DNA from 2 places in the Paenibacillus shunpengii genome. Region 2 is predicted to be linked to the other one. Evidence: riboswitches for the same ligand, from Rfam matches in the RefSeq annotation. Region 2 holds a riboswitch; the other holds the start of a gene.
What was found. A riboswitch is a leader RNA that binds a small molecule or an ion and turns the genes downstream of it on or off. The one in region 2 is predicted to bind FMN.
Positions count from the first base shown of each region.

Region 1: it holds a riboswitch for FMN, as region 2 does, so the genes downstream of both, ACFSVM_RS13190 (DMT family transporter) here and ribD (bifunctional diaminohydroxyphosphoribosylaminopyrimidine deaminase/5-amino-6-(5-phosphoribosylamino)uracil reductase RibD) in region 2, are expected to answer to the same signal.

Region 1 is NZ_JBHUMJ010000002.1:2,825,232-2,836,494, forward strand. It holds gene ACFSVM_RS13160 (zinc-binding alcohol dehydrogenase family protein) at 1-528, opposite strand, end outside; gene ACFSVM_RS13165 (hypothetical protein) at 925-2,928, opposite strand; gene ACFSVM_RS13170 (SDR family NAD(P)-dependent oxidoreductase) at 3,073-3,822, opposite strand; gene ACFSVM_RS13175 (DUF2500 domain-containing protein) at 4,042-4,434, opposite strand; gene ACFSVM_RS13180 (WD40/YVTN/BNR-like repeat-containing protein) at 4,551-5,816, opposite strand; gene ACFSVM_RS13185 (amino acid permease) at 5,988-7,373, opposite strand; FMN riboswitch at 7,651-7,808, shown strand; gene ACFSVM_RS13190 (DMT family transporter) at 7,953-8,912, shown strand; gene ACFSVM_RS13195 (DUF4279 domain-containing protein) at 8,932-9,333, shown strand; gene ACFSVM_RS13200 (amidase) at 9,504-10,997, shown strand; gene ACFSVM_RS13205 (4'-phosphopantetheinyl transferase family protein) at 11,003-11,263, shown strand, end outside.
Region 2 is NZ_JBHUMJ010000004.1:487,126-498,388, forward strand. It holds gene lysA (diaminopimelate decarboxylase) at 1-1,030, shown strand, start outside; gene ACFSVM_RS18670 (peptidylprolyl isomerase) at 1,249-1,683, shown strand; FMN riboswitch at 1,917-2,062, shown strand; gene ribD (bifunctional diaminohydroxyphosphoribosylaminopyrimidine deaminase/5-amino-6-(5-phosphoribosylamino)uracil reductase RibD) at 2,301-3,401, shown strand; gene ribE (riboflavin synthase) at 3,423-4,094, shown strand; gene ACFSVM_RS18685 (bifunctional 3,4-dihydroxy-2-butanone-4-phosphate synthase/GTP cyclohydrolase II) at 4,127-5,371, shown strand; gene ribH (6,7-dimethyl-8-ribityllumazine synthase) at 5,412-5,879, shown strand; gene ACFSVM_RS18695 (segregation and condensation protein A) at 5,962-6,768, shown strand; gene scpB (SMC-Scp complex subunit ScpB) at 6,737-7,372, shown strand; gene ACFSVM_RS18705 (DUF2953 domain-containing protein) at 7,496-8,194, shown strand; gene ytfJ (GerW family sporulation protein) at 8,298-8,756, shown strand; gene ACFSVM_RS18715 (D-alanyl-D-alanine carboxypeptidase family protein) at 8,875-10,068, shown strand; gene ACFSVM_RS18720 (nucleoside recognition domain-containing protein) at 10,103-10,750, shown strand; gene ACFSVM_RS18725 (spore maturation protein) at 10,757-11,263, shown strand, end outside.

The DNA of each region.
Region 1 (11,263 bases), on a different contig from region 2:
GACACCAAGTCCGATCGGTCCGCCTCCAATAACCAGGACTGCTGCACCTTGAGAAATTCCGGCTCGGCGAACTGCATGAGCACCAATAGCCAGCGGCTCGATCATCGCTGTCTGATCCAGTGATAATCCTTCTGTCTTTAATAAATGTGATATCGGAACCTTAATTCTTTCTCGCATACCGCCGTCAACATGTACTCCCAACACTTGAAGCTGCATGCAGCAGTTGGTTCTGCCAGATCTGCAGGCTATGCAATGATTACAGTGTAAATAAGGAATAATGCTAACTTGGTCTCCTGGTAATATGCCTTGATCACGGTTGCTAATCTTTGTGACGATTCCAGCCAGTTCATGTCCTAAGATGCGCGGATATTCAAAAAAAGGCTGGTTCCCTTTATAGGCGTGCAGGTCGGTACCGCAAATACCGACCCGCTTTATTTCAATCACTGCTTCATCCTGCCCCGGTTCTGGCTCCGGTAAATCTGTAGCATAACGAAATGTTCCGATTTGTTCGCAAAGGATACCTCTCATTATTCATTTTCCCTCCCGACTCTCCATGAATGCGGTTACAATTAAATGTTTATTCCTATTCAAATATTCGCGGGAAGGACCTCCATTGCCTTCTTCGGTAACTCTTATTTTGTATTCTCGTAGGATTCTTTATATTCTGCTGTCATTTGATCTCCGGCGCTCGTTCTCCATCTTTCAACCTCGGCCTTCCAAGCTGCTTCCTCAATTTGCCCCAAGATAAACATGGTTTGGGCATCTGTAATGATATCTGCTCCAATTCTCCACCTCGTTCATGTGGTGTAACAGATTTGTCTCTTTTTATCTATCCTAAATATGTATAATCGTCTATAGACGAAAAAAAGAGCCGCCCTGACGTGGGCAGCTCTGTAATATCTGTCATGCATTTCATCATTTTCATTAAGGATTAGCAGTAATCCAATAATCGTAGGAATGAACAACATACCCTTGGTAAGCTTCATAGTTAGCAAGCAAATCCGGTAATTTAGCAAGCTCTTCTTCCATGTAAGCTTCTCCTTCTTCATAGAAGGTAATATGATCGCCTTCATGGCTTTGTTTCATCTCAACAGAGATGAGAAGCGGCTTACCTAAACGGTCTGCAATCTCCATTTCTTGTGCTGCAACTGCTGCTATCCCGTTTGATCCCTCTGCGGTATCACGGAAGGCCATGAGTGAAATATGATCAAGTGTCTGAATCATCCATTCGCTAACCGTCATATTTTTCCCTGGAAGCTCATATGCGTCAAGCCATACAGCAAGATCGGCACTCGTCTCCAGATCAGAATTTCTTTTGGTTTCTTGTGCAAAGTATTCCATATTTGCAGCCCATTCTGTAAGTACACGGTCACGATCAATATGCCAGGCTTCATTTGTATACGGCTCTACATCAACATGGATACCATGGAATTTCTCCTGCTCCGAAGCATGCTGATTATATTCCTTAACATAATTGATTAACCGGGTAATACGAGGTCGGTTCTCTTCAAGCCCCCATATCGGATGGCCTCCCATTGCATGAACCTCAATCCCCATGGCTGCTGCCTGGCTGACAAAATTTCGATACAGCTCAAACGGCTGCTCCAGATCAAGTCTTACATACAAATAATTTATATTTTTCTCTTCTACAAATTCGAGCACGCGTTCACTGTCATGAATCACTTGCTCTGCTTGCCAAATGTACGTCCCACGAATAGATCCCTGCTCAGGCTCCGGTGTTGGCTCAGGTTCTGGCGTTGGCTCAGGTTCTGGCGTTGGCTCAGGTTCCGGCGTTGGCTCAGGTTCCGGCGTTGGCTCAGGTTCCGGCGTTGGCTCAGGTTCCGGCGTTGGCTCAGGTTCCGGCGTTGGCTCAGGTTCCGGCGTTGGCTCAGGTTCCGGCGTTGGCTCAGGTTCTGGCGTTGGCTCAGGTTCCGGCGTTGGCTCAGGTTCTGGCGTTGGCTCAGGTTCCGGCGTTGGCTCAGGTTCCGGCGTTGGCTCAGGTTCTGGCGTTGGCTCAGGTTCTGGCGTTGGCTCAGGTTCTGTACCGTTTTCGCTAAGGTTAGACCAATACACATAATCATGCACCGCTACGCCGGCAAAATTGCGGTATTCCTGCAGTGATAATGACACCTCGTTAAGTACAGCTTCCATTTCTTCCGCTGATTTGCCTGCAAATGAGGTGTACTCTTCACCTGGCATCGGTTTTGTGTTTACAGCGACAACCATCTTCGCGTCATAAGCTTCCGACCATTCCATCTCTTGCTCAATCACATGAGAAATGCTGTCGTCACCCATCGCTTTATCACGGTAAGCCATTAAAGTTATTTGATCAAACCTGCTCATGAACCATTGAATTAGCGGCGTATCGGTCTCAGGCACTTCATATTGGTCATACCAAAAAGGCAGATCAATGGCACTGATTAGGGAAGCATCCTGATTCGCAATGTCTAAAAAGAGTTCAAGATTGGTTAAATAGGATTGAATGACAGGCTCGCTGTCTTCGCTCCAATCATTCAGGACATAGGGTTCAATATCAAGATGAATTCCTGCAAACTGTTCCGATTCCTCAGATTCAGCATTGTAATCAACAACCCAGTTAGCAAATTGAAGCAGCCGTTCTCTTCCACCTTCTGTCGCCCAGTAAGGATGGCCTGCGAGTGCATCAACCTTGATTCCCCGCTCCTGAGCATTTCGTACAAAGGTCTGGTACATTTCCTCTGGCTGATTCATATCAATTCTTAAGTAAATATGATCAATATTTTGATTGTCGGCATATTCCAGTACATCTTGGCCGCCATCTGCAATGGTCTCTGCCTGCCATAACCATGTTGCCCGCGTAGATGAATTTGTCGATTCAAAAGCAGTCATAAATATAACACTTATGAATAAGACAACCCATAATAAACCGCGGGATTGATTGCGTATCATATCCTCCCTCCAATTCTCCTCTCTTTTTTGAACCAACGCTATTATAGCAGTGGACAAAAGTAAAAGAATGAGCCCAGGTGCTCAACTTGGGCTCATTCTTCTATATTCGGTCTTTAGCCTGATTATTCGATTCCAGTCCCAGGATTAGGGCTCATATATCATTTTTCTTGTCATACCGCCATCAATGACCAGGTTCTCGCCAGTTACAAAATCATTGTCAGGTGCCGTTAAAAATAAACAAGCTCTTGCAATATCCTCCGGCTTGCCAACTCTTTGCGACGGATGCTGGACATGATCTATTTCTCTAAGTTTACTGTAGTCTCCTTTTTCAATCCATCCCGGACTAATACTATTGACCCGAATCCGTTTATCTGCCAGTGAAACAGCCATCGCATGAGTCAGTGCAACAATAGCTCCTTTGGAAGCAGCATAGGCTTCAGAGTTCGGCTCGGACATCGTCGCTCTCGTGGAGGCCATATTGATTACAGCACCGCCCTGTTTATTATTCCCCATATATTTAGCCGCTTCTCTTGTCGTTAAAAAACAGCTGCGAACATTGGTGTTCATGACATCATCCCATTCATTCAGGGACAATTCAAGCGGAGACTTCCAGATGCCATAACCTGCGTTGTTAATCAGGATATCGATCTTCCCATATTCCCGCATGGCTGTATTCATTAAATGTACAATTGCTTCTTCAGACCTAACATCGCAGGCAACAAATATGGCAGTTTCACCTTTTTGACGAATGGCTGCGGCTGCCGCGGCCCCTTTTTCTTCATTTTGATCGGCAAGGACCACCTTCGCTCCCTGCTCAGCGTATGCTTCAGCTACAACTTTACCAATACCTTGCGCTGCGCCTGTAACGATGACGACATCATCTTTGAATTTCATGATACCTCTCCTTACGACTAGAGATTAGAACCAGCTATAGTTCTCTGATAACAATATATTACACAATTTAAGTATTAACATATATCCGAATCAATTTCTTAACGAAATATAAACAATCCCCTAATAAAGAATAATTAATCCAGTATATCTCAATTGAAACGGTACAATTCAGCTGGAAAACAAAAAGCCGCCCCATTGGGACGGCTGATCCTTCACATACTAACCTCGAACACGTTCGGTATATACTCTGTTATAGCGCTTGAACCCGAGATATCTAGTCCCCTGAAAAGTAAGCTGGCCTTCATCGCCTTCAGAGCATAAACCATACTCATCTCCGCCAACCTTGAACTCAATCCGATCTCCACTGTCCACTTCGAATGTAATAAAATAGAGTGTCCGCGTATTCTGCCCTTCGCTTTGACTCTGCTGTGATACCTGAATCCTTCTTCCTGTAATTCTTGAAGAGACAGTCAATACCGGCTGCTTGTTGTTCCGTCCCCAAGCAAGGAGCTCTTTTCCCAGGGTCAATGCGATAATACCGAGAATCACGACAAATACCGCCGGGAATACCGTTCCGAAAAAATCAAACATCCAGAAAGATTCAAATCCCATGCCGTCTCCTCCCGTCCTCTAATTCTTGTCTGAAAATAACCGACTACTTGTTTATGTATATGCCGTAGTACGGTCAACTTGTCAGTTCGGGTAAGAAATACTTCATGGGATTAATCTTAAAGGACACTCCAGCTGGTCCCGCCATCCATTGTTTGCATTAATATTGATTTTTTCTCACTAGCATTCTCAAGCAGCACCCACCCTACTTTAGGGCTTACGAACTGCAGCTTGACAACCTCAGGATAATCTACAAGCTTCTCTGAGAGAACTTCACTCACAGGCAGTCTGTCCCAATCCTCGCCTTGATTCCTCGTATGATAGACATAAGTGCCTTGCAATGCCCAGCCTTCAGACTCACTGACAAAAGTCGGATACAAATCCTTGTTCACCCCACTCTGTGAAGGCAGATTAAACTGGACATGCTTCCATATGGAGCCTCCATCTGTCGTAAACAGACCGCTGTACTGAACTCCGCTGCCTTCCGCACAGCCTAAAGGAAGATACAGTTGCTGATGGTCCGTACTTAAGCTCTCAATCTCGCCAAGAGAATAAGAAGAACAGGACTCATACAATGATGAGGATCTGTTGAAATACGGCTCGTTAATAGACCAGGCTTCCCCCGCATTCTGGGTTAAATAAATCTTAGGAGCCCCAAGCTCCAGCACGGATACAACACCGCGCTCTCCGTCGATGAACTGCATACCCTCAGCATATCCGCGCAGCGGTATGGCATGATTCGTTTGCTGAAGCGGGGAGCTTGTCATCACTTCAGACCAATTCATTCCCCCGTCAAGCGTCGAGAATATTTTCTTCTCCTCTTTACCCGTACCAGCATTGTCACTTGTCATTAAGAAGCCTTCCTTAGCTGAAGCAAAGTGAAGTGCTGTTACCTTCTGAGTTTCCTCGAGCGAAGAAATCATCCAGCTCTCTCCACCATCATTTGTTCGCAGTACCACATTGTCAGTTCCATCTGTTCCGGAACGAACAATCCACCCATTCATGCCATCCAGGAAAAAAATATCCTCTCCGTAAACTGGATTCGTCGCGAACTTCACATTAGATGAAGGAGAAATATTCGTCCAGGTCTCCCCATTGTCACGGGTATAATATAAACGAAGCTCGCTTCTCGTCACTCCCCAAGCCAGACCGCCATAACCATGGATTAGTTGAAAATCTGTTAATCGTGTCTGAATTTGATATTTGTTTACTTCAGCGACTTCATAATTGCTAGGTTCAATAAGTGTTATCGTCTGGCCATCTTCCAGCTGCTCTTCCTTTACGACTACTGGCTGAGCCTCCTCGGGTTCCGAAGATGTGCAAGCTGTCAGCGCAAGTGTGATCATAAGCATACATACTAGAGCCCGCTTTGTCGTTTCTCGCATGCTATTCCACCTCTTTGTGCCTGTTAAGGCTGTCCTCTAAGTTAGACATTATAGCATACTTTATTTTGAATGAGAGTCAAAACTGTTACTTGTTCCTCTTTATTCTGTAATACATTTCGCCCTCCTGATCTCTATCAGAAGGGCGAAAATGGTTGTACTTTATTCTTGTTATTATTTCTTAGATGGTTTGTCTCCAAGCTCACTGTGCCGGTATCCATAGAAGAAATAAATACCTAGACCGACGAGAATCCATACGGCAAATCCACCCCAAGTTGATCCGTCCAGCTGAAGCATCAGCAGCACACAGAATGCAGCGCTCAGCAGTGGAAGAAACGGCACCCACGGTACAGAAAATCCTCGTTTGAGATCTGGTCTGGACTTGCGCATACCAATAACACCAAGGGATACGACAGCAAATGCAAACAGGGTTCCAATGATGGTCAAGCTGGCAAGCTGATCCAGCGGCAGGAATCCGCACAGGAGTGCGATAATAATGCCTACCATCCATGTACTGCGAACAGGGGTCTGTTTCTTCTCATCCACTTTAGATAAGAACTTAGGCAGCAGCCCATCCCGAGAGATCGCAAACAAGAGCCGGGTCTGACTAAACAATAGAACGAGCAGCACCGTCGTAATACCCACAATGGCTCCCACTGAAATAAGTCCTGCTACAAAGTCTTGTCCTACAAAGCGTAATGCGAAGGCTACAGGGTCTGCAACTCCAAGATTCGTAAAAGGAACCATCCCCGTCAGGACGACGGCAACAAGTGAATACATAATCATACATACAATAAGTGATCCAATAATTCCTATAGGAAGATTACGCTGCGGGTTTTTGACTTCTTCAGCCGCTGTAGCCACCGCATCAAATCCAATATAGGCAAAAAACACAACAGCCGCGCCACTCATTACCCCAGAGAAACCAAACGGCATGAAAGGAGTCCAATTGTCAGGCTTAACATAAAATGCACCAACCAGAATGAAAATGATGATGACTGCTATTTTGACAAAAACCATAATTGCATTAAATCTTGCCGTTTCCCTCGCTCCCTGGGTGAGTAATAAGCATATAGCCATAATAATGAGAACGGCCGGCAAATCTATGATTTGTCCCTGCGACAAATTAAAAGCACCGGATATAGCGGTGGGAAGATGTATGCCAAAGCCTTCCAGCAGCCCTTGTACATAGGCTGACCATCCGCTTGCTACCGATGCCGCAGCAACACCATACTCAAGTACCAGTGTCCAGCCCATTAACCAACCGACCACTTCACCGAATGCAGCATAGCTGTATGCATAGGCACTACCCGATACAGTAACTGTGGAAGCCAGTTCTGAGTAACACAACGCTGCCAGAATACAGGCGATGGCGGCAATAACGAAGGAGATCATTAGTGCGGGCCCAGCATGCTCTGCAGCGGCTTGTCCGGTAATGACGAAAATACCGGTACCAATAATAGCACCGACCCCAAGTGATATCAGATCCAGCGCCCCGAGTGTCTTCTTGAGGCCGGTTCCCTTGTTCAGGTCAAAATGCTTCTTGCGAAATAAATCCATAATGTCACTCCTAGATGAATGTTGCAACGCTTTAGTGCAATTAAGCACAAACAATTATTATGCGAAAGTTAGCACGGGTTGTCAACTTTCATCATTCAATTAGAATTATATGGCTTAAGCCTCGGTAACAGATTGCCCTGAACTTGAATTTTTATTATTAATTGACCAACCGGCGAAAAATAAGTGTTGCTACGATAGCGCTTTCTATATTATTATGTTTGAGTAGGTTACAACTAATTATCTACTTACGATTTTATATTATCTTAATAAATGAATAATGGATCTTCGGGGTAGGGTGAAATTCCCAATCGGCGGTGACGTTCTTGCAATGAAGAGCGAAGCCCGCGACTCGCTGCTCAAGCATTCCTTGCGCACGCGACTGACTTGGTGCAATTCCAAGGCCGACGGTTACAGTCCGGATGAGAGAAGATCATCGATTACATGCGGTTGTTATATTAAGACGCATGTTTATTTGATCACCCCTGTTGATCGTGCATGGCTACATGTGCGTATTCACGGGGGTTTTTTACTATCTGAAGATACCATATTCAAATTCTCAATTACGAAGGAGTTTGGATTATGGAACACACGAACAAAAAAGCATTACCTGCAGCCGGCTCAACCGGCTTCTGGCTCGTCGCACTCGGGGCAGCACTGTGGGGCATCGGTCCCCTGTTCCGTATTCATCTGCTGGACTACATGACCTCGACGCAAGTCGTCCTGATTGAGCATCTTCTTGTTTGTCTGGTTGCTGTACCGATTCTATGGGTCAATCGATCTGAATTGAAAAACCTGCGTTTAAAGCATGTATTCGCTCTGCTTGTCATCTCTTGGGGAGGTTCTGCACTGGCTACCGTTATTTTTACGATGGCTCTGTCCAGTGGTGATCTGAATGCGGTTGTGCTGCTGCAAAAAATGCAGCCGATTTTTGCCATCCTGCTCGCAAAGCTGATTCTTAAGGAGACGCTGCCCAAACGTTTCGGCTTCTTCTTCATCATTGCTATTGTAGGAACGTATTTGCTTACCTTTGGATTCACCATTCCTTTTGGAACGAATAGCGAATGGATTAAGTTGGGAAGCCTCTTATCCTTACTCGCCGCAGCTTTATGGGGTGGATCCACGGTGATGGGACGCCTGCTTCTTGGCCAGGCGCAATACAAGACGGTAACCTCCCTGCGATATGTACTCGCACTGCCTTTACTCCTCATCATGACCTGGCTGGAAGGAGCATCGATGAATCTTCCACAGGCAGGAGCGGATCTTGCAAGCATCGGAGTTAACTTGTTGGCACAGGCATTGCTTCCTGGACTGCTCAGTCTGCTGCTATATTATAAAGGCTTATCTTCGACCAAAGCATCGATGGCTACCCTTGCGGAGCTTAGCTTCCCGATGATGGGTGTGCTCGTGAACTGGATCGCTTTTGGACAGTTGGTAACTCCTGCTCAGCTCATTGGTTTTGTGCTGATCTGGACAACATTGTTTATATTTGCTCGTCAGCAGCAACAGAGCAGCCAGCAGCTGGTCTCGCGCACGACATGAGATGAAAGGATTAAGAAGGATGGATACTACTTCGGTTATGACTGAGTTTTCAATCATCGGCGAACTTTTCACTGCTGAGGATATAACAAGTCAACTAGAGATCACACCCTCAGAGTTCTATACTAAGGGAGACAAAATAAAGAACCGCGACATCGTTCGTAAAGAATCCGCATGGTCGATTAGTACTGGATACGAGGAATCTCTGGATATAAATATGCAGTTGAATAAATTGATTTCTGTCCTAAAGAACAAAAAGAATGAATTGCTCGAATTAAAAAGATCACATGACTTATTTTATAAATTCTTTATCGTTATAAAAATTGAACAGAATCAGACTCACGCCATTTATTTAGATATTGATACGATCTCATTCGTGAATGACATTGGAGCTGAGCTGGATTTTGATCTCTATGTCTTTTAGATCTTAAAAAGTTATTGTAAAGTCGCTGTCCGTTTGGACAGCGATTTTTTTTATATATCAGCTCAGGTTCTCACTCTCTCCTCCAACTGCCCTCCAACTGCACATGGAAACCTGACAGATTTATGCGTTATGATAGAGAGAACGATTAGAAAGGGATGATCAATTAGCCTATGACTTCTTTTCCGTATACATCATATGACGCAGTAGGGCTCGCCCAGTTGATAAGAGATAAACAAATCTCTCCAGTAGAGCTTGTAAATGCTGCCATTGAACAGATCGATCAGTTGAATCCTGAGCTGAATGCGGTGGTCCGTACTCGCTACGAAGCTGCACTGCAAGAAGCAGATGAGGTGAACACACTCGCCCAGCCTTTTGCAGGTGTCCCCATATTGCTAAAAGACATTTCACAAGCCATTGCTGGAGAGCCTCTGACATCAGGCTCCAAATTATTTGCTGAACACAGGCCGCTCTACGATTCTCATTATGTAGCCAAGCTTCGGAGAGCCGGTTTTATTCCGATTGGACACACCAATACCCCGGAATTTGGTCTTAAGAATATTACCGAGCCTAAGCTGCATGGCCCTTCAAGAAACCCTTGGAATTCAAACCACTCTCCCGGCGGCTCCAGTGGAGGATCGGCATCAGCCGTTGCTTCCGGCATGGTACCCATCGCTGGAGCAAGTGATGGCGGAGGATCAATTCGTATTCCCGCTTCGTTCAGCGGACTGTTCGGATTAAAGCCTACCCGTGGACGTACTCCTGTAGGCCCCGGAGTTGGGCGGCAGTGGCAGGGTGCATCCATTGATTTTGCCCTATCGAGAACGGTGAGGGACAGTGCGGCACTACTCGATGTACTGCAGGTGATTCAGAACGAAGCTGCATTTCAAGTTCCGCTGTACCCGGGAAGGCACTTGGAGGATATGTATTTATCGCTTGAACGGAAATATCGAATTGCCTATACGATGGATTCTCCAGTAGGCACGCCTGTCAGTGAGGATGCCAAGGAGGCGGTGCTCAAGGTCGTGAAATACCTGGAATCCGAAGGACATATTGTCGAAGAAAAGCAAAGTCCAGTAAACGGTGTTCATCTCATGGAGAACTATTATATGATGAACAGCGGTGAGATGGCAGCTATGGTACTGAAGATGGAGCGTGGACTTGGAAGAACCATTACTTCAGAGGATATTGAAATTGAAGGCTGGGTGCTCCTAGAGGCTGGCCGAAAATTGTCCGCAGCGGAATTTGTACATAGTCTTGCAGAGTGGGACGTTGCTGCAGCACAAATGGCCACTATTTTTGACCGATATGATTTCTATATCACACCGACCAATGCTTATCCGGCTCCACAGATTGGTGAACTGACGCCTGGGCCAGCGAAGATTGAGCAGTTGCTTAGGGTAAGTGAGTTATCTAAGGACAAGCAGCAAGAGCTTATCTATGACATGTTTGAACCTAGCTTAACTTACACTCCGTTCACACAACTTGCTAATTTGACAGGTACACCGGCTATGAGCCTCCCCCTTCATCTTAGTAAGTCTGGGCTGCCTATGGGTGTTCAGTTTATGTCTGCTAAAGGAAGAGAGCATGAGATGCTGCAGCTGGCTCACCTGCTTGAGAATACAGACCTGTGGATCTCTCCTTTGACTCCCGGAGGTGAACATTAAGGCCAATGGACATTCTTGGGGTCAAACTGCACACTGCAATGGAGCAGCCCATTGATTTGAATGAGATCGTAGGAGCTTTGCCGTGCGAACAGCAAAAGAAGATTCGCAGGTTCAGACGGTATGCGGACCAATTAAGATCTCTATGCGGAGAGCTGCTAATTCAGAGCTACGCTGTCGAACATTGGAATCTGTCCCCTAACCAGTTGGACAGGCAGATCAATCGCTTCGGTAAACCTGAATTTGTTCATTATCCCACGCATCATTAC
Region 2 (11,263 bases):
GACAGAACGTATTCACTTTCATGGGAACAACAAAACACCGAATGAAATCGAAATGGCGCTGGATGCCCGAATTGGCTGCTTCGTCGTGGACAATCTGATCGAGCTGCAGATGCTCCAAGCCATGGCTGGTGAGAAGAATCAAGAGGTCAATATTTTGCTGCGGGTAACGCCGGGCGTTGAAGCTCATACGCATGAGTATATTTCCACTGGTCAAACCGACTCAAAATTTGGCTTTGATATCGGAAACGGAGCAGCCTTTGAAGCAATTGAACTGGCTGTGAAGCAGCCGAATCTGAAGCTCCTTGGGCTTCACTCCCACATTGGCTCCCAGATCTTCGAAGTGGAAGGCTTCCAGATGGCAGTAGAGCGAGTTGCTGCTTTTGCCAAAGAAGTGAAGAGTAAACTGAATGTGGTATTCCCGGTTGTGAATCTGGGCGGTGGTTTTGGTATCCGTTATTTCGAAGGAGATACACCACTTCAGGTATCCCAGTATGTCAAGGCGATCACAGATGGAGTGAAGCTTCATTTTGCAGGAATTGCAGAAGAGCTTCCGGAAATATGGGTTGAGCCTGGCCGCAGCATGGTAGGGGAAGCCGGTACAACGTTGTATACGGTGGGTGCAATAAAGAACATCCCTGGTGTGCGCAAGTATGTATCCGTGGATGGAGGTATGACAGATAACCCGCGTCCAGCGCTTTACGATTCCAAGTACGAAGCGATGCTGGCTAACCGTGCTAATGAAGCAACAGAAGAGACCGTCTCTATTGCGGGTAAGGCCTGCGAGAGCGGAGATATGCTGATATGGGATTTGGACCTTCCTCAGGTGGCTACAGGTGATCTCCTGGCTGTATCCTGCACAGGTGCATATAACTACTCCATGGCCAGCAATTACAACCGGATACGTCGCCCAGCCGTTGTCTTCGTGCAGAACGGTGAAAGTGATCTCGTTGTCCGCCGTGAAAGTCATGAAGATATCGTGCGTAACGATATTATCCCGGCAAGAATGAGCAAACAGACCATTAACAGCTAATATGTATATATCCACTCCCGGCAAGCTGTAATTTAGATCAACAGCAAGCACGGGAGTGTTTTTTAGTTCGAGTTGATCCGGTTCCTGTACAGCAGACCTCGAATCATTGCAAATTGAGATCAAAGTAGATACAATCAGATAGTGATGCATGAAATAAGGACAAGGCTTATGTATGGATCATGGCCTGCCTTAGAAAATAGTTGAAGGAAGTGACGCACATGAAAAAAGGTATTATCGAACTTGAAAATGGCGGAACCGTAGAAATCCAATTCCTGCCGGAAGAAGCACCAAATACAGTAGCAAACTTTGAAAAACTGGCTAACAGCGGTTTTTACAACGGCCTTAGCTTTCACCGTGTAATCCCTGGCTTCGTAGCTCAAGGCGGATGCCCGGTTGGCAACGGTACAGGCGGTCCTGGATACTCCATCGACTGTGAAACTGCAACAAACACAACGAAGCATGAAAAAGGTGTTCTCTCCATGGCACATGCCGGCAAAAACACAGGCGGAAGCCAATTCTTTATCGTGTATGAGCCGCAGCCGCATTTGGATGGAGTTCATACTGTATTTGGTAAAGTAATCAAAGGTATGGAATACATTGATGGCGTGAAGCAAGGCGACAAAATGAAGAGCGTATCTGTATTTGACGCTTAAGCTGAAGCCTCTCTAACGACATAGCAAGAGCAGATTAACACATCCCGCATTCTATATGCGGGATGTTTTTTTATGCCAAGTATCTCGACGAGAAGTTATGTAACTGCATTCCACACAGGGAGAGCAAGTTTTTTAATCAAGTAAGCGTATTCTTATTATTGGGTGAGAGCTCAGCTGTTGATTTTTCAGTATAGGAGTGCTACTATTTTTCTATTACTAATGTTTCATAAGCTGTAATCCTTCGGGGCAGGGTGAAATTCCCTACCGGCGGTGATGACTTGTCTTCAAGTCTTAGTCCGTGACCCGTTAGCTGGAAGCTAGCGGTGGATCTGGTGCAACTCCAGAACCGACAGTATAGTCTGGATGAGAGAAGGAGAATAGGTACATAACAGACAACTCTATTGGTTGGCGTACCCAGCGGGACTTTTGCCTGTGCGTCCGTGATGATGCTCATGGTTTATTTGCCTTACCTTTGTTAGGTTTAAATTAAGGTAACGGTAGTGTTCTGCTGTATTTTCTATTGAACTCTCAAGCCCCTAGTCTGGCAGTTTAGCCGGATAGGGGCTTTTTTTGGTGAAATGTTTCTTAAATGTCTTTGCTGAAAAGAGGTAAGCATAATGGAAATGATGAATGATGAATTCTACATGTCGCTTGCTCTGGATATGGCGGAAAGAGCGCAGGGACAGACCGGCATTAATCCCGTTGTAGGCTGTGTCGTCGTGAAGGATGGACGAATGGTTGGTCTTGGAGCCCATTTGAAAAGGGGCACAGGCCATGCCGAGGTTCATGCCTTGAACATGGCAGGCAGTGAGGCGGAGGGAAGCACCGTCTATGTAACCCTGGAGCCCTGCAGCCACTATGGAAAGACACCGCCATGCAGCGAGAGGCTGATCAGCGAGAAGGTCAAAAGGGTGGTTGTCGCTTGCGAGGATCCTAACCCGCAGGTGGCAGGCAAGGGATTTGATATGCTTCGCAGGCACGGTATTGAAGTCAAAGTCGGTGTGCTTAGAGATCGGGCCAGACGGCTCAATGAGAAATTTATCAAGTATATTACAACGGGCCTGCCCTTTGTAACGCTCAAGACGGCTTCAACGTTAGACGGAAAGATCGCAACCAAGAGCGGAGACAGCAAATGGATTTCTAACGAGCAAGCGAGAGAACATATTCATATGCTCAGACATCGTCACCAAGGTATTATGGTCGGGGTAGAAACCGTCATCGCTGACAATCCCGAGTTAACGACCCGGTTATCTATAGATGGGATTAGTCCTATTCGAATCGTCGTCGATTCGAAGCTGAGAATCCCTATAGATACGAAGCTGGTTCGGGATGGAAATGCCAAAACCTTGATCCTGACGACAGATGAAGCAGAAGCTGAACGTGAGCAGGTTCTGGAAAGTTATGGTGTACAAGTGATCCGCTGCGGTCCGGGACCGAGGGTTGATCTACTAACAGCAATGAGCTTGTTAGGAGAAATGGAGATCGGTTCTATATTGCTTGAAGGCGGCGGAACTTTGAACGGCGCAATGCTGGAGGCCAAGCTGATCGATCGCTTGCTCATGTTTATTGCACCGAAAATCGTCGGAGGATATGAGACACCAGGAAGCTTCCGATTTGAAGGCGTGGACCGAATGAATGATGCGATTCAATTAAATAAACTCGAAGTCGAGACCATTGGAGATAATATTTGTGTGACAGGTTTACCTGTGTGGCCGTAAGGCTGATAAGGAGTGAATGCCATGTTTACTGGGCTGATTGAAGAAGTTGGACGAATTCGCAGTGTTGGCCGTAAAGGGGAAGCCATGGTCCTTGGAATTAGTGCGAAGCGAATAATGGATGATCTGAAGATCGGAGACAGCGTAGCTGTCAACGGGGTATGCTTAACCGCTACCTCGATAGAAACCGGAGGCTTCCTGGCAGATGTGATGCCCGAAACGTTCCGACATACGACCCTTCGTCATTTGGGAAGCGGCAGTCCTGTTAATCTTGAACGGGCCATGTCAGCCAAAGGCCGTTTTGGAGGACATATTGTACAAGGCCATGTGGATGGAACAGGGAAGATTACAGCGATAACCCGAGATCAGAATGCGGTCGTGTTCGAAATCACGCCGGTTAACAGTGACGTATTCCGGTTTATTATTCCGAAAGGCTCCATCACGATTGAAGGCATCAGCCTGACTGTTGTCGACACGACAGCCTCCTCTTTTACCGTATCCATTATACCGCATACATTAGGGGAGACCGTGCTCGCTCATCGTAACACAGGGGATATCGTCAATCTTGAGTGTGACATTCTCGGCAAGTATGTGAATCATCTGCTGCATTATGGACAAGGAGCAAGCCCAGCGGACGGAACGGGTGAGAAGTCGAAATTAAGCTTTGAATTTCTAAGCTCCCACGGTTTTAACTGATATAAATGAAGCAGTAACAAGGAGGGTACGACATGGATGAGGAATCCATTTTTCATACAGTAGAAGCAGCGCTTCAGGATCTGCAGCAAGGTAAAGTGGTCATTGTCGTTGATGATGAAGACCGCGAGAATGAGGGTGATTTTGTAGCTCTGGCGGATAAAGCCACTCCGGAAGTCATTAATTTTATGATTACCGAGGGAAGAGGACTCGTCTGTGTGCCGATTACGCAGGAACGCGCAGAAGAGCTTGACCTTAAACCTATGGTTCAGCAAAATACGGATTTTCATGGTACAGCCTTCACGGTATCCGTTGATCATAAGCTTACGACGACAGGGATATCCGCACATGAACGTTCCATTACAGTCAAAGCGCTGATTGATTCCGAAGCAACCGGATTGGATTTCAGAAAGCCTGGTCATATGTTTCCACTAATCGCCAAGAAAGGCGGAGTGCTCAGGCGAGCAGGGCATACAGAGGCTGCTGTGGATCTTGCCAGAATGAGCGGTTCCTATCCTGCAGGAGTGATCTGTGAGATCATTAAGGAAGACGGATCTATGGCCAGACTGCCTGATCTGAAGGAAATTGCGAAGCAGCACGATCTGAAGCTTATCAGCATCAAGGACATGATTGCCTATCGTAACGCCAAGGAGAAGCTGGTTACTCGCGAGGTTTCGGTGAGAATGCCGACTGATTTTGGCGAGTTTCAGGCGATAGCCTATACAAATGAAGTGGATAACAAAGAGCATGTAGCTCTTGTCAAAGGCACACTTAATACGGATGAGCCGGTCCTCGTGCGTGTACATTCCGAGTGTTTAACCGGAGATGTGTTCCATTCTCATCGTTGTGACTGCGGACCGCAGTTTGAAGCCGCCCTGCGTCAGATTCATGAGAATGGCAGCGGCGTGCTGCTCTATATGCGTCAGGAGGGCCGGGGGATCGGGCTCATTAATAAGCTTAAGGCCTACAAGCTGCAGGAGCAGGGACTTGATACGGTGGATGCGAATCTGAAGCTGGGCTTCCCGGCTGATCTTCGCGATTACGGCATCGGCGCGCAAATTCTCAAAGACTTGGGAATCCGCAAGATTAACCTGCTGACGAACAATCCGCGAAAGATCAAAGGGTTAGAGGGATATGGTCTCGAAGTTGTTTCTAGAGTACCGATTCAAATTGCAGAAAATAAAGATAATTCTTCCTACCTGCATACCAAGCAGTCCAAGCTGGGGCATATGCTGAAATTTGATGATATTGAGCAGAACGAGCAGGAAATCAAATCTTAAGTTAAATACTACTCATTATAAGAAGGGCAGATGAATAATAATGGCTAACTATTTTGAAGGTAATTTAGTCTCTGAGGGATTAAGATATGGCGTTGTGGTTGGACGTTTCAATGAATTTTTAACGAGCAAGCTGCTGTCAGCATCCCTGGATGCGTTCAAACGTCATGGTGTGCAGGATGATGAGGTTGATGTGGCTTGGGTTCCTGGAGCCTTTGAGATTCCTTTGATTGCTCAAAAAATGGCCGAGAGCGGCAAATATGATGCAGTGATTACACTCGCCACTGTCATCCGCGGCTCTACAACGCATTATGATTATGTTTGTAATGAAATGGCCAAGGGGGTCGCTGCAATTAACCTGAAGACAGGCGTGCCGACCATATTTGGACTGGTTTCTACAGAAAATATTGAACAGGCGATTGAACGCTCTGGAACGAAAGCAGGAAATAAAGGCTGGGACGCTGCCGTTGCAGCAATTGAGATGGCAAACTTGACGAAACAGCTAAAATAGTGCTTAGTTAATATAAAGCCCTGTACTCAGGCTTCTCTTAGCCGGGGCAGGGCTTTACGTATTTTGTAACATTAGCGGGAGGATGCGCCCATTGACGGTTGTGACTTATAAGCTTGAATCGTTTGAAGGCCCGCTGGACCTTCTATTACATTTGATTGACAAACATGAGATTGACATCCAGGATATACCGATCAGCCGAATAACGGACCAATATATGGATTATATTCACTCCATGCAGGAGCTGGAGCTTGATATTACAAGCGAGTTTTTGGTGATGGCAGCTACTCTTCTTGCGATCAAGAGTAAAATATTGCTGCCCAAGCCTCCTGTGTTTCTTGAATTTGAAGACGATCATTTCATGGAGGAAGAGGATGAAGACCCTCGTGCCGAATTGGTTCAGAAGCTTATTGAATACCGAAAATTCAAGAGCATCGCGCGTCATCTGCATGAACGGGAATCGGTTCGCAGTCTTATTTTCTCTAAAGAGCCGGAGGATCTAACGCCTTATGTTCATCATGAACCGTCGAATCCGGTTGAAGGGCTGCATACAGCGGATTTGATTACAGCCTTTCAGAAGGCACTCAGCCGGGCTGCAAGAAATACGACGGTGGCTAGGATTCATCGTGATGAAATATCGGTAAAGGATCGGATCCGGGATGTAGCGGGGACGCTTGGACGTAAAGGGTATGGCAGTAAAATGCTGTTCTCCAAGCTGCTGAATGAGGACATGTATCGCCAAGAGATTGTTGTTACTTTTTTGGCTATTCTGGAATTAATGAAAATGAAACAAATTGTATGTTACCAGGAACGATTGTTTGAAGATATCGTGATGGAGTGGAGAGGAGAAGAAGAAAGCGATGGACTTTCCGGCATTGAAGTCGATTATTGAGGGCTTGTTATTCTTATCGGGTGAAGAAGGACTAGGTGTCAAGCAGCTCTCCGAAATTGTCGATCAGCGTCCAGAAGTCGTAACTGATGCGCTTGAGGAACTGAAAAGGGAATATACCAAGCAGGGAAGAGGACTGCAGATATTAAAAATTGCAGGAAACTACCAAATGGGAACCTTGCCTGAGCATGCTGTTTATTTTGAGAAGCTTGCTTATTCCCCTTCCAGATCCTCACTCTCTCAAGCCGCACTTGAAACGTTATCCATTATTGCTTACCGGCAGCCGATAACGAGAGTGGAGATTGAAGAGATCCGCGGAGTTAAGGCAGAACGGGCGCTTCATACTTTAACAAGCAAGGATCTGATTGAAGAGGTTGGACGAGCAGATGCCATCGGCCGCCCTATATTATATGGGACAACAAAGGCCTTCCTTGATTATTTTGGTCTTGGCACAATTAAAGATTTGCCTGAGCCGTCTGTATTCGAAGATGCTGACCCGCTCGAAGAAGAGACGCAGCTCTTGTTCAGCAAGCTGGGTCAGAATATGTTTGAAGAAGAGTCTTCGGGTGAAGCTCTGGTTGACAATGAGATTAATAAAGCGGAGTAATCGTAGAATCGATGTCCTTTAGAGGGCATCGATTTTTTTATGCCCAAAAGTTTCGCATGGTTTCCATAATTAAGAACATACTAAAGGGGAGTTTTAATTTTACATATACCAGGGGGAAGACTCGTGTGGATCTGGATTGGCGCAGGCATACTGTTTGTTATCATTCTACTTATTGTGCTCGTACTTGTATCAAGAATACATATCCATCTGGTTGTGAAGTCTGCAAATAATAAGCAGGAAGTTCATGTTCAGCTCAAAATGCTGTACGGAATTCTCCGAATCACCAAGGAAGTCCCCGAACAGAAGATTCAAGAGCTCAAAGCCAAGCTGCTTAAGAAGCTTGAGGTTGCTATGTCAGATCAGCTGAATGGAGAAGATAGGCAAAAAGATTCGGTAATGCCTGATGAGAAGCATGGGAAGAAAGGGATATTGCATCAGTCCTATGCTTTGGTCAAGAGTGCATATGCACTGAAAATATGGGATACAGCTCCTTTTGCTTCGATTCGGATTTTGGATCTCAGATGGAATTCTCGTATAGGGACAGAGGATGTTGTATTTACTTCTATAGCCACAGGCATTTTGTGGGGAATTAAGAACTCGATTCTTGGCTGGTTGTCCCATAAGGTGAGGCTTCTGGAGATGCCACAGCTTGATGTCACACCGAATTGGACTGAACAGTGGGATCTAAAGACGGATTTTGAAATAAGAGCCTGTATTCGCTTTGTCAAAGCGATGCGGCTCAGCAATATGCTTACCAAGCGATTAGCTGAAGCCCATGGAGGCATTATGGCCTGGCGCAGAGATTTGGAGGAGGATGCTTAGTCATAGAAATTAATTTTTTTCCAGTCCGCTTTTTGCACATACTGATCCTGTACCTTGGGAAACCTATCAATGTCAAACCATTGTTAGAAGGAGGCAATTTATTATGTCGGATCATCCAATTCAAGGATTAATGAAAACGGCCATGGAAAACATCAAAGCGATGGTCGATGTCAACACCATAGTAGGTGATGCAGTGGAAACGCCGGATGGCACAGTAATACTGCCAATCAGCCGTGTTGGATTTGGCTTTGCAGCAGGGGGAAGTGATTTTCATCTCGATACTGAAGCGGAGTCTAAGAGCAGCAATAGCAGTGGGAATTCCGCTTCCAAGGCTAACCCGTTCGGAGGCGGTAGCGGCGGAGGCGTATCGATCCGGCCTATCGCATTTCTTGTTGTAGGCAAGCAGGGCGTACACATTGTGCCTCTTGATAATCAAACTCATCTGTTTGAGAAGATCATTGATTCTGCACCTCAGGTCATTGATCAAATTCAGAGCATCTTCCAGAAGAACAATATGGGTTCGGGGATGGCAACGTCCACAGCCCCAACTTACGAAGTGTAATAAACTTAAGTCCCTTCCGAGGCATATGCTTACAGGAGGGGACTTTTTGTTGGACATACTTCCGCCTGTCCATACATAGACTAGTACAAGTTGAATCGAAGGACCCGGAGGGAAGCAAATGAATCTCTTTAAGAAAATAACTATATTGCCTTTGGTATTGTCGTTATTTACCTTACCCATTCCAGCGCATGCTGACCATAAACCTGGTCATGTAGAAGCCCCTATGCTCAGTACCCATGCGCAGACAGCCGCTCTCATTGATGTGACCTCAGGCCGGATTCTTTACAGCAAAGACGGGGAGAAGGAAATGCGAATTGCCAGCCTGACCAAGATCATGACCGCAATTGTAGCGATCGAGCAGGGGGATTTGAAGAGCACGGTTACAGTTAGTAAAAATGCAGTTGGCAAAGAAGGCTCGTCGCTGTACTTGAAACTAGGAGAAAAGATGACGCTTGAGAACATGCTCTTTGGCTTGATGCTTCGTTCAGGCAATGATGCCGCAACGGCTATTGCAGAGCATATCGGAGGTTCGGAGGAAGGCTTTGTATATCTGATGAATAAGAAGGCTGACGAGATCGGACTTGTACATAGCCAGTTTAGAAATCCGCATGGGCTGGATGCAGAAGGGCATTATTCAACGGCTGAGGATATGGCCAAGCTGACCGCTTATGCACTGCATAACGCCGACTTTAAACGCATCGTTGCTACACAGGAACACAAGGCTCCCAACCCCGAAGAATCCTGGGACTATGATTGGCACAACAAAAATAAAATGCTCCGTTTATATGAGGGTGCAGATGGAGTGAAAACCGGCTATACCAAAAAAGCTTTACGTTGTCTTGTAAGCTCGGCGACGCGTAATGGTCAGCAACTGGTTGCCGTAACTTTAAATGATGGGAATGATTGGAACGATCATGCGAATATGCTCGATTACGGCTTTGAGCATTATCCGCTGAACGAGCTGGCAGCGAAGGGGCAGTCCATTCAGCAATATGAATATATTACAGGGAATGCGTTCAAATATCCACTGCTAACGGGAGAGGCCGGGGAGGTTCGAACCAAGCTGGTGCTCTACAATCAACAGTCAGAATCAGGAGCTCGGAGTGAAGCGGCAGATGCCAGTTTCGGGCTGAAGGGGAGGATTGAATTTCTTCTCAATGGTGCGAAGATCGGTGAGGTACCCGTCTATGAAAAAGGCAGCTTCATTCCAAAGGACAAAGCAGCAGAAACCATTGCTCTTCCTTATGATCAGTTAAAAGGGAATTCCCTGTTCGGCTCTCTAAAGAGAGTGTTTGACCAGCTCTTTAATTAGAAGGAGCAAGTGATCGAAGTGGGAGGGATCGCGGATGATTAACCTGATTTGGCTTGCCATGATTGTTATCGGATTTGTATTTGCTGCAGCGAAGGGAAATATTGAGCTTGTCACCCAGGCGGCTTTTGATGGGGCAGCGACGGGAGTTACCGTATGCTTTGGATTGATCAGCGTTCTTGTCTTTTGGATGGGGATGATGAAGATTGCGGAGGATTCCGGTCTGCTGAATAAAGTAGCGAAGCTTCTAGGTCCCATTGTATCCTATCTATTCCCGGATGTTCCTAAGCAGCATCCGGCAATGGGATATATTTTATCCAATATGAGCGCCAATTTGTTTGGACTCGGAAACGCAGCGACACCGATGGGAATTAAAGCGATGCAGCAGCTTCAGGAGCTAAATCCGGACAAAACGACAGCCAGTCCAGCCATGTGTACATTGCTGGCTCTGAATACAGCGAGCATCACCATTATACCAACCACGCTGATTGCGATTCGGCTGAATTACCATTCAGCAAATCCTGCTGAAATTGTAGGCACTACACTGATGGCGACAGCAATTGCTACATTTGCGGCTATCGCAGCCGATCGATATTTCCGAAGCAGAACACCGACACCTAAGGCACCATCACCTCCAAAAAACCGCCTCAATAAGCCGATCATTGAATCATCCTCGAAAGGGTGAGCTTACATGCTGTCCTTTATCAATCTCATTTCGACATGGGCAATACCTGTCATTATTGCCTTTATCCCTGTATATGCCTATTTTAGAAAAGTGCCAGTATACGAATCATTTGTCGATGGGGCAAAGGAAGGCTTCGGCACGGCGATATCTATCATTCCTAGCTTGGTCGCTATGATGGTAGCCATCAGTGTATTTCGGGCATCAGGCGCTCTGGACTTTTTTATAGGGCTTGTAGCACCTCTGTTTCAGTGGATGGGCGTTCCTCCTGAAGTGCTTCCATTGGGTATTCTTAGACCCTTAACAGGGACCGGCTCCCTTGCTTTTACGACAGACCTTATCCAAACGCATGGACCTGACTCTATGATTGGCCGAATCGCTTCCACCATCCAAGGAAGTACCGACACGACACTTTATGTATTAACCGTATATTTTGGGGCAGTCGGAATTCGAAATGGCAGGTATGCGCTTAAGGTTGGATTGTTCTCCGATATCGTTGGATTTGTGGCAGCCATC